Regions from separate parts of the Streptomyces sp. CNH287 genome, predicted to be linked through region 3. Evidence: riboswitches for the same ligand, from Rfam matches in the RefSeq annotation. Region 3 holds a riboswitch; each other region holds the start of a gene.
What was found. Region 3 has a riboswitch for cyclic di-AMP ahead of H299_RS0102655 (transglycosylase family protein). Riboswitches for the same ligand answer to the same signal wherever they lie in the genome.
Positions count from the first base shown of each region.

Region 1: another riboswitch for cyclic di-AMP. It lies ahead of H299_RS0120310 (M23 family metallopeptidase); the one in region 3 lies ahead of H299_RS0102655 (transglycosylase family protein).
Region 2: another riboswitch for cyclic di-AMP. It lies ahead of H299_RS0101280 (LysM peptidoglycan-binding domain-containing protein); the one in region 3 lies ahead of H299_RS0102655 (transglycosylase family protein).
Region 4: another riboswitch for cyclic di-AMP. It lies ahead of H299_RS0122570 (peptidoglycan DD-metalloendopeptidase family protein); the one in region 3 lies ahead of H299_RS0102655 (transglycosylase family protein).

Region 1 is NZ_AUKQ01000020.1:42,184-44,376, forward strand. Features, by position in the region: gene H299_RS0120305 (M16 family metallopeptidase) at 1-624, shown strand, start outside; cyclic di-AMP (ydaO/yuaA leader) riboswitch at 817-978, shown strand; gene H299_RS0120310 (M23 family metallopeptidase) at 992-1,864, shown strand; gene H299_RS0120315 (HPr family phosphocarrier protein) at 1,989-2,193, opposite strand, start outside.
Region 2 is NZ_AUKQ01000003.1:304,893-307,085, reverse strand. Features, by position in the region: gene H299_RS31530 (HAD-IC family P-type ATPase) at 1-575, opposite strand, end outside; cyclic di-AMP (ydaO/yuaA leader) riboswitch at 1,203-1,359, shown strand; gene H299_RS0101280 (LysM peptidoglycan-binding domain-containing protein) at 1,363-2,055, shown strand.
Region 3 is NZ_AUKQ01000003.1:619,349-621,541, reverse strand. Features, by position in the region: cyclic di-AMP (ydaO/yuaA leader) riboswitch at 633-817, shown strand; gene H299_RS0102655 (transglycosylase family protein) at 823-2,094, shown strand.
Region 4 is NZ_AUKQ01000027.1:39,545-41,737, forward strand. Features, by position in the region: gene H299_RS0122570 (peptidoglycan DD-metalloendopeptidase family protein) at 194-1,321, opposite strand; cyclic di-AMP (ydaO/yuaA leader) riboswitch at 1,335-1,482, opposite strand; gene H299_RS0122575 (PP2C family protein-serine/threonine phosphatase) at 1,820-2,193, opposite strand, start outside.

The sequences.
Region 1 (2,193 bases), on a different contig from region 3:
ATCGTGGACCGGCCGGGCGCGGTGCAGACCCAGCTGCTGCTGGGCCGGATCGGGGCGGACCGCCACGACCAGGTCTGGGCGGCCCAGGTGCTGGGCACCTACTGCCTGGGCGGCACCCTCACCTCCCGGCTCGACCGGGTGCTGCGGGAGGAGAAGGGTTACACCTACGGCGTGCGCGCCTTCGGCCAGGTGCTGCGGTCCGCGCCGGACGGCACGGGCGCCGCGATGCTCGCCATCAGCGGCTCGGTCGCCACGGAGGTCACCGGGCCCGCGCTCGCCGACCTGTGGCAGGTGCTGCGCACCCTCGCCGCCGAGGGCCTGACGGACGAGGAGCGCGACGTCGCGGTGCAGAACCTCGTGGGCGTGGCCCCGCTCAAGTACGAGACGGCCGCGGCCGTCGCGGACACCCTGGCCGACCAGGTGGAGCAGCACCTGCCGGACGACTTCCAGGCCCAGACCTACGCGCGGCTCGCCACGACGGGCACGGTCGAGGCGACCGCCGCCGCCGTCAGCGCCTTCCCGGCGGACCGGCTCGTGACGATCCTGGTCGGTGACGCGGCGCAGATCGCCGATCCGGTGCGGGAGTTGGGCATCGGCGAGGTGACGGTGGTCTCCGGCACCTGAGCCTCGGACCCGGCGCCGAAGCCCGCGCGGCCCCCGCCGTCCCACCCGGGACGGCGGGGGCCGCGCCGGTTGTGCCGCTCGGGCGCCACTGTGGCGTACGCGACAAACAGCCGGATTCGTTTGGCAGTTCACCCCGGCCCGCTCTAGCGTCGGTCCGGCTGTGCATCAGAAGTGCCCGCGACCGCGGCCGACGTACAGCCATCGCCGAGTCCCCCACGGCGCGAGCCAGGGGAGCCGGGGACCCAACCATGAAGTCCCTGGGGTGAATCGGGCGGCCTCCCGCGAGGCGGCCTGTAGGAGACCTTCCTGCTCCGAACCCGTCAGCTAACCCGGTAGGCGAGAAGGAGGGAAAGGAGTACGCCGCCTCATGGCGTTCACCCGTGCCACGGGCAAGCACCGACGTCCGGCCCGCGCCTCTCGCACGAGGGCGCAGCTGGCCGGAGTGGCGGGCCTCGCCACCGTCGGCGTCGTCGGCTCACTCGCGTCCCCGGCGCTCGCCGCGTCCCGGCCCTCGCAGGCCCCGGCGCCCGACACCGCCCCGGACACCCCGGCTCCGGCGGACACGCCGCTGCCGCAGACGCCCGTGCTCGGCGACTACCTCGCCGAGTCGCTCGTCGAACAGGCCCACACCCAGGAGGACGCCGCCGCCCGGACGGCCGTCGAGGCCGCCGCGAAGGCGGAGGCGCGTCAGCGGGCCGAGCAGGCGCGGGAGCGGGCGGCGGAGCGCGCCCGGGAGAAGGCGGCCGAGCGGGCCGCCCGGTCCCGCCCGGCGGAGACGCGTGCCGCGCGCAGTGCCCCGCAGGAGCCGGCGGCGCAGCGCCCCGCGGCGGCCGGCGGCTACGTCCTGCCGGTGGCGGGCTCGTACGTCTCCACGCCCTACGGCGTGGGCGGCGGCATGTGGTCCTCGGGCACCCACACCGGGGTCGACTTCCACGCCGCCTCCGGCACCTCCGTACGCACCGTCGGCGCCGGTGAGGTGGTCGAGGCGGGCTGGGCCGGAGCGTACGGGAACAACGTGGTCGTCCGGCACCAGGACGGCACCTACACGCAGTACGGGCACCTGTCGTCCGTGGCGGTCACGCCCGGTCAGCAGGTCACCGCGGGCCAGCAGCTGGGCCTCTCCGGCAACACCGGCAACTCCCAGGGACCGCACCTGCACTTCGAGGCCCGCACGGGCGCGGAGTACGGGTCGGACATCGACCCGGTCGCGTACCTGCGCGGGCACGGCGTCGCACTCTGACCGGACCTGGCGCCTGACCTGACCTGACCGGCCCTGGAGCGTACGAGGGGCCTGCCGTGTGGACCGCGCCGGGGCGAAGTGCCCGGTACGGTCCACACGGCAGGCCCCGCCGGTCCGCCGCGGCTCAGACGGTCTCCGGCAGTTCCTCCAGGCCCTCGGCGACGAGCTTCGCCAGCCGGTCGAGCGCCACCTCCGCGCCGTCGGCGTCGGACGCGAGGATGATCTCCTCGCCGCCCTCCGCACCCAGGCCCAGCACACCGAGCATGGACGCGGCGTTGACCGCGCTGCCGTCGCCTTTGCGGACGGTCACGGGGATGCCCGCCGCGACG
Region 2 (2,193 bases), 310 kb from region 3:
ACGAACTTCAGGATCGTGTTGATGCCCGCACGCAGCTCCGAGCTGATCAGGGTGAACTTGCTGGCCTCTTCGGCGAGCTGGGCGGCGTACGCGTCGCGGCCGACCCGGGTGGCGGCGAACGCGCCCGCGCCGGCCACCACGAAGCTGCCCGACATGACGGTGTCGCCCGGCTGCTTGAGCACCGGGTCGGCCTCACCGGTCAGCAGCGACTCGTCGACCTCCAGGTCGGCGGACTCGGCCACCACGCCGTCCACCGCGATCTTGTCACCCGGTCCCAGCTCGATGACGTCGCCCAGCACGATCTGCTCGGCGGTGAGCGAGACCGCGACGCCGTCCCGCCGCACCAGCGGGCGGCTCTCGCCGACGATGGCCAGCTGGTCCAGCGTGCGCTTGGCGCGGACCTCCTGGATGACGCCGATCAGCGTGTTGGCCAGGATGACGCCGCCGAACAGGCCGTCCTGGACCGGGCCGACGGACATGATGATCACGAACAGCACGCCCATGATCGCGTTGATACGCGTGAACAGGTTGCCCCGGACGATCTCGCCGATGCTCCTGCTGGAGCGCACCGGCATGTCGTTCACCTGGCCCGCGGCGACGCGCTCGGCGACCTCGGCGCTCGTCAGGCCGCGCGCGGAGTGGGCGGGCGCGGGCGGCGCCTCCGCTTCCGCCGGCGGGCTGGTGGCGCCCTCCGCTCCGACGGTGTCTAGCTGCTGCTCAGCCACGCTGCGGGCCCCTTCATATGCGGTCGTGCGGTGTCTGTAACGGGTGATGCCGGGTGCTGCCAGGTGATACGGGGTGGTGGCGCCAGGCGGCGCCGGTGCTGCTGGAGGGCGCGGGGTGGTGCTCGCGTCGTACGCGGGCGCCCCGGACCCCTATGAAAGTAATCGGCCGGGGTGATCTTCCGCCAGCCACCCAGGTATCCATCGCCCCCCGTACCTGGGTCGGAGTCGGGCCCGAGCGAGTAGTACCACGGTGTGAGGCTTCTCTCCCGCCACCCGCCGCGCAGACCGGCTGCCGCATTCCTCCGTGGAGCGCACCACCTGCGAGGACGCCGGTTCCCGCCCTCCGGTTGAGCCGATAGATGGCAGATGCCGGTTTTTGTACCTGTCGCGGAGGTGTGCTTACGGTCGCTCTGCTCGTCAACTGACGGGCGCCCTGGGCCGTCACGCCGAATCCTGCCGGCGGCCGGGGGGGCAATCGTCGCGCAAGCGCCGTTGGCAGGAGCGGGGGAACCAGGTAAGCGCCGCGCCCTTCGGGGAGCGGCTAGGGGCGAAAACCGTGCGCAGCCGCGCACGGGCGGGCACTCATCCGGCCCGGGTCCGACAGCTCACCTCGCAGGCGTCGGTGAGGAAGATCGTCATGCTCTTTTCCGCTCGCGGCCGTCACCGTCGTCCGGCCAAGGCCGTCCGCATCGCCACGCTGGCCGGGGTCACCGGTGCCGCCGTCGCCCTGCCGCTGATGTCCGCCACGGGCGCCCAGGCCGCCTCGGTCGACACCTGGGAGAAGGTCGCCCAGTGCGAGTCCGGGGGCAACTGGTCCATCAACACGGGCAACGGCTACTACGGCGGCCTCCAGTTCTCGCAGTCCAGCTGGGCCGCGGCGGGCGGCACGCAGTACGCGCCGCGCGCCGACCAGGCCAGCAAGGAAGCGCAGATCGCGGTCGCCGAGAAGCTGCTCGCCATGCAGGGCCCGGGCGCCTGGGCCTGCGCGGGTGCCGGGGGCCTCACCTCGGGCGGCCCGTCGGCGGACGTCAGCCCGGGCGGCGACTCCGGCAGCGCCCAGGAGGGCGGCGGCGGGAGCGCCGAGCAGCCCAAGGCCCCGGCCGCACCGCAGCCGCAGCCCGAGACACAGCCGGAGCCGCAGGCCGCGCAGCCCCAGCAGCCGGCCAAGCAGCAGTCCGGCGGCGGCGACTACACCGTGCGGTCCGGTGACACGCTCGGCACCATCGCCGACGCTCACGGCACCACCTGGAAGCAGCTCCACCAGGACAACCGGTCGGTCATCGGCGGCGACGCCGACCTGATCATGCCGGGCCAGCGCCTCTCGCTCTGAGCCCGGTGCCACCGCGGGTCGGCGGGCCCGCGGTGGCCCCTGATCGCGCAGCCCGCGCTCTGTCCCCCCGGGGCGCGGGCTGCGCCCGTCCGGGCCCGGCCCGCCCCGCGGCAGGCGGCGAACAGCCCGCCCCGCCCC
Region 3 (2,193 bases):
CACCGTTCCTGCCGTTCCCGCCGCTGAACCGGTGACGACGCCGGAAAGGCCGGAATTGACGCCGTACCCCAATGCCTTTGTGAATAGCGGAGCACGCCGCGGCCGAGCGGTTCCACGAGCCCTTACGAGGGTCAAGTCGCGTTCACCCGGGCGGTTTCCGCCGTCGGACGACAGGCACGGTGGCCCGCACCCGTGCCGAGCGGCGGGGCATTTTGGCACGAACGCCCTGCCGAATCCGACGCATTGACGGTGACTTGGCTCTCACAAGCCTTAAGTACCTTTAGTCCGTTTTCTTCCTTTCGATGCACTATGACGACGTCTGCGATCCGCCGTGACGTGACTAACAAAGCCGGCCACCCACACTCGTCACCCACCGCCGCCCCGCCGTCCACGCACGGTCAACTCTCCTGGCCCGCGACGTACTTGCCATTGCCCAAGCAAAGATCGAATTTACGCAGAGACAACGCGCCACCGCACACTGTTCCGTGAGCGGGTCCAAGATTTCCGGATTCGGCGTCCGATAAACGTCCCTTCCTTGCCGCGGCGAAACGGTTGTGTTTTCGTTTCGAATCCCGCAGCACTTAGCAGCGGGCCTTCGCCGGGACGCCTAGTCCTGCCGCCCGGCGCAGGAGTCACCGTCACCGCTACGGCAGGAGCGGGGGACCCAGGTAAGCGCCGCGTCCGGTGCCGCACGGCATCCGGCCACGGCTTGGGGTGAAGACACGCCACGGTGCGGCGACAGCCGCCGCACCCGCCCGTGTCCGGGCAACTCCAGCCCGAACCCGACAGCTCACCTCGCAGGCGTAGGAGAGGAACACCACTATGTCTGCACGCGGACGTCATCGCCGCCCCCGTACCCAGCGCATCGCGCGCGCCGCGCTCGCCCTCACCGCCGGTGGCGCAGGCATCGCCCTGCCCCTGATCGGCGCGGGCAACGCCAACGCCGCCTCGGTCGACACCTGGGACAAGGTCGCCCAGTGCGAGTCCACCGGCAACTGGCAGATCAACACCGGCAACGGCTACTACGGCGGCCTCCAGTTCAGCCAGAGCACCTGGGAGGGCTTCGGCGGCACCCAGTACGCCGCCACCGCCGACCAGGCCACCAAGGAACAGCAGATAGCCATCGCCGAGAAGGTCCTCGCGGAGCAGGGCCCGGGCGCCTGGCCGTCGTGCGGCCCCAAGGCCGGGCTCACCCAGAACAGCGGCGCCCCGGACATCAACCCGGACGGCAAGGCCGAGAGCGCCGCCCCGGCCGCCGAGAAGGCCCCGGCCGCGCCCGCACCGAAGGCCCCGGCCAAGGAGGCCGCGCCCGCGCCGAAGGCCGCCGCACCCAAGGCAGCCGCCCCCAAGGCCGCGCCCGCGCCGCAGCAGAAGGCCGCCGCCGACTACACCGTGGTCTCCGGTGACACCCTCTTCAAGATCGCCGCCGCCCACGGCGTCGACGGCGGCTGGGAGCGGGTCTACGAGGACAACCGCGAGGTCGTCGGGGACAACCCGAACCTGATCTACCCGAACCAGAAGCTCTCCCTCGACGGCAAGGCCGCCGCCCCGAAGGCCGAAGCGCCCAAGGCCGCCGCACCCAAGGCCGAGACGTCCGCGGCCCCGCAGGCCAAGCCGAAGCCGGAGCCGAAGCCCGAGGCCGCACCCGAGCAGCAGGCCGCCGCCCCGGCAGCCGAGAGCAGCAACACCGGCGGCTTCCAGGCGCCGGTCGACTCCGCCGTGAGCACCCAGTACGGCGCCTCCGGCAGCAGCTGGTCCAGCGGCAGCCACACCGGCACCGACTTCTCCGCTCCCAGCGGCACCCCGGTCAAGGCCGTCACCGACGGCACGGTCGTCTCCGCGGGCTGGGGCGGCTCGTACGGCAACGAGGTCGTCATCAAGCACACCGACGGCAAGTACAGCCAGTACGGCCACCTCTCCTCGCTCTCCGTCTCGGCGGGCCAGACCGTCGGCGCGGGCGACCAGATCGGCCTGTCCGGCTCGACCGGCAACAGCACCGGCCCGCACCTGCACTTCGAGATCCGTACCGGCCCGTCCTACGGCTCGGACATCGACCCGATCGCCTACCTGCGCGCGAACGGCGTCAGCCTCTGACCCGCCACCCGTGATCGTCCTCTCCTGAACGATCCCCACACCGAAGGGCGCCGCCTCCCACCCCAGGGACGCGGCGCCCTCCGGCATCCCCGGCCCCCA
Region 4 (2,193 bases), on a different contig from region 3:
GTCGGTTCGGGGCGGCGGCTCGGTCCCTGTACGGGATGTGGGGGGTCGGGCCGTGATCTGTGGTTCAGGTGCCGCGGGGCGTCCGGACGGGGCGTCCGGACGGGGCGGCGGCAGCCGACGCGCCATACGTACCCCATCCGCGGACGTACCGGACGTACCGGGCGCGCCTGGCGTACCGGGCGCGCCGGACGCGTCAGACGCTGAGGCCCTTGCCGCGCAGCCAGGCCAGCGGATCGACCGCGTCGCCGCCGCCGGGCAGGACTTCGAGGTGGAGGTGCGGGCCCGTCGAGTTGCCGGTGGAGCCGACGTTGCCGATGACGTCCTTCGTGCTGACGTCGGCACCGGCGGACACCTGCATGGAGGAGAGGTGGCAGTACCAGATCTCCGTACCGTCATCCAGCTGCAGCACGATGCGGTAGCCGTACGAGCCGGCCCAGCCCGCTTCCTTGATCGTGCCGCTGTGGACCGCCTTGACCGGGGTGCCGGTCGGTGCGGCGAAGTCCTGGCCGGTGTGGTCGTTCTGCCACATGCCGCCCGCGGCGCCGAACCCGGAGGTGAGCTGGTAGTTGGAGGTCGGCAGCGTGTAGCTGGCGGCGAGCTTGGCGAGCCGCTCGGCCTCCGCCTTGCGCTTGGCCTCCGCCTCCGCCTTGCGCTTGGCCTCGGCCTTGCGCTCCGCCTCCGCCTTCGCCTCGGCGGTGACCTTGGCCGCAGCCTCGTCCGCCGCCTTCTGGGCGGCGGCTGCCGCCGCGTCCTCGCGGGCGGTGCGGTCGGCCTCGGTCTGCTGCTGTGCGGCCTGTTCGAGGATGCGGGCGCGCAGCGCCTCGCCCGGGTCGGTCTGACCCGCTTCGGCCTCGGTGGTGCTGAGCGCCGCGTAGCTGAGGGGGGCCTGGGAGGCCGCCTGGACGGTCTCGTCCGAGGCGTCCTCGTCGTCGTCCGAGACCAGGCTGCCGACGCCGGGGAGGTCCTCCATGACGGAGAGGTCCGGCATCGAGACGGGGGCGGGCGACTTGTCGCTGGCCGAGGCCATGCCGCCGGCGCCGACCGCGGCGATCACGCCGACGCCGAGCACCGCTCCGCTGCGGGCCATGCCGCCGCGCTGCTTGGCCACCCGGTGGCGGCCCCGCACGGGACGGATGGAGTCCTCGGTCGGGTTCCACTCCTGGAGGGAGTCGTCACGGTCCGGGCCGTAGGCCGGGGCCGGGGACTCGGAGAGCGTTTGCGTGCCGTACCCGCCGTAGTTGTCGCCGGAGCGGTAACCGCGGTCGTCCACCTCGTAGTACGGGTCGTACGAGGGCTCGGGGGCATACGTCTTGGACGCCACTCGGGGCGCTCTCCTTTCCTTCCTTCTCGCCTACCGGGTTAGCTGACGGGTTCGGAGCAGGAAGGTCTCCTACGGGCGCGTCCATGGGCGGGACGTGTCCGATTCACCCCAAGTGGTGGTTCCCCGGCTCCCTCTGCGCGGTGGTATCGCGTGCTGGTTGCTCGCGATGCCGCACTTGCGGGATTAGGCGACGGCGCACGGTGCCGTCTCTCGTGACGGCAGTGACGACCGCGCTGCGTTATCGAACGTTAATAGACTTGCGGCTGAGAATCCAAGTCGTTCCCGGGTTTTTGACTCTCCATTGGCCTGGACTTAGCTGTCAGTGTTGGGCAATTGGGGCAAGCCGTCGGCGGCCGAGATCCCTTCCTCACACCGTCGCTCCTTCCGCGCCGCCCCTGGTCAGCCGCGTCCGGCCCGTACGGCCCTTACGTCAGGCCCGCTTGCCGACCGCGCGCCCCTACAGCGCGTCACCCTCACGGCGAACCCGCCCGGCCCGCCTCACCCGCCGGGACGGCGGCACACCGCGAGCAGCGCCATGTCGTCCCCCGAGTCACCGCCCGTGAACACCCGCACATCCGCGACGATCGCGTCCAGCAGCGCCTCGGGATGGCCGAAGCGGCGGCCCTGGAGCCGCCCGCCCGGGTCGTAGAACTCGCCGCCGTTGTCGCGCGCCTCCGACAGGCCGTCCGTGTAGAGCAGCAGCAGCGCGCCCGGCGGCAGCCGCGCCTCGTCCGCGCGGTCCGGCCAGCGGGCCAGGTCAGCCATGCCGAGCGGGAGTGAGGGCGCGGACGGTTCCAGGTAGCGGGCGGCGCCCTCGGCGAGCAGCAGCGGCGGGGGATGCCCGCGGTTGACGATCCGCAGCCGTCCCGGGC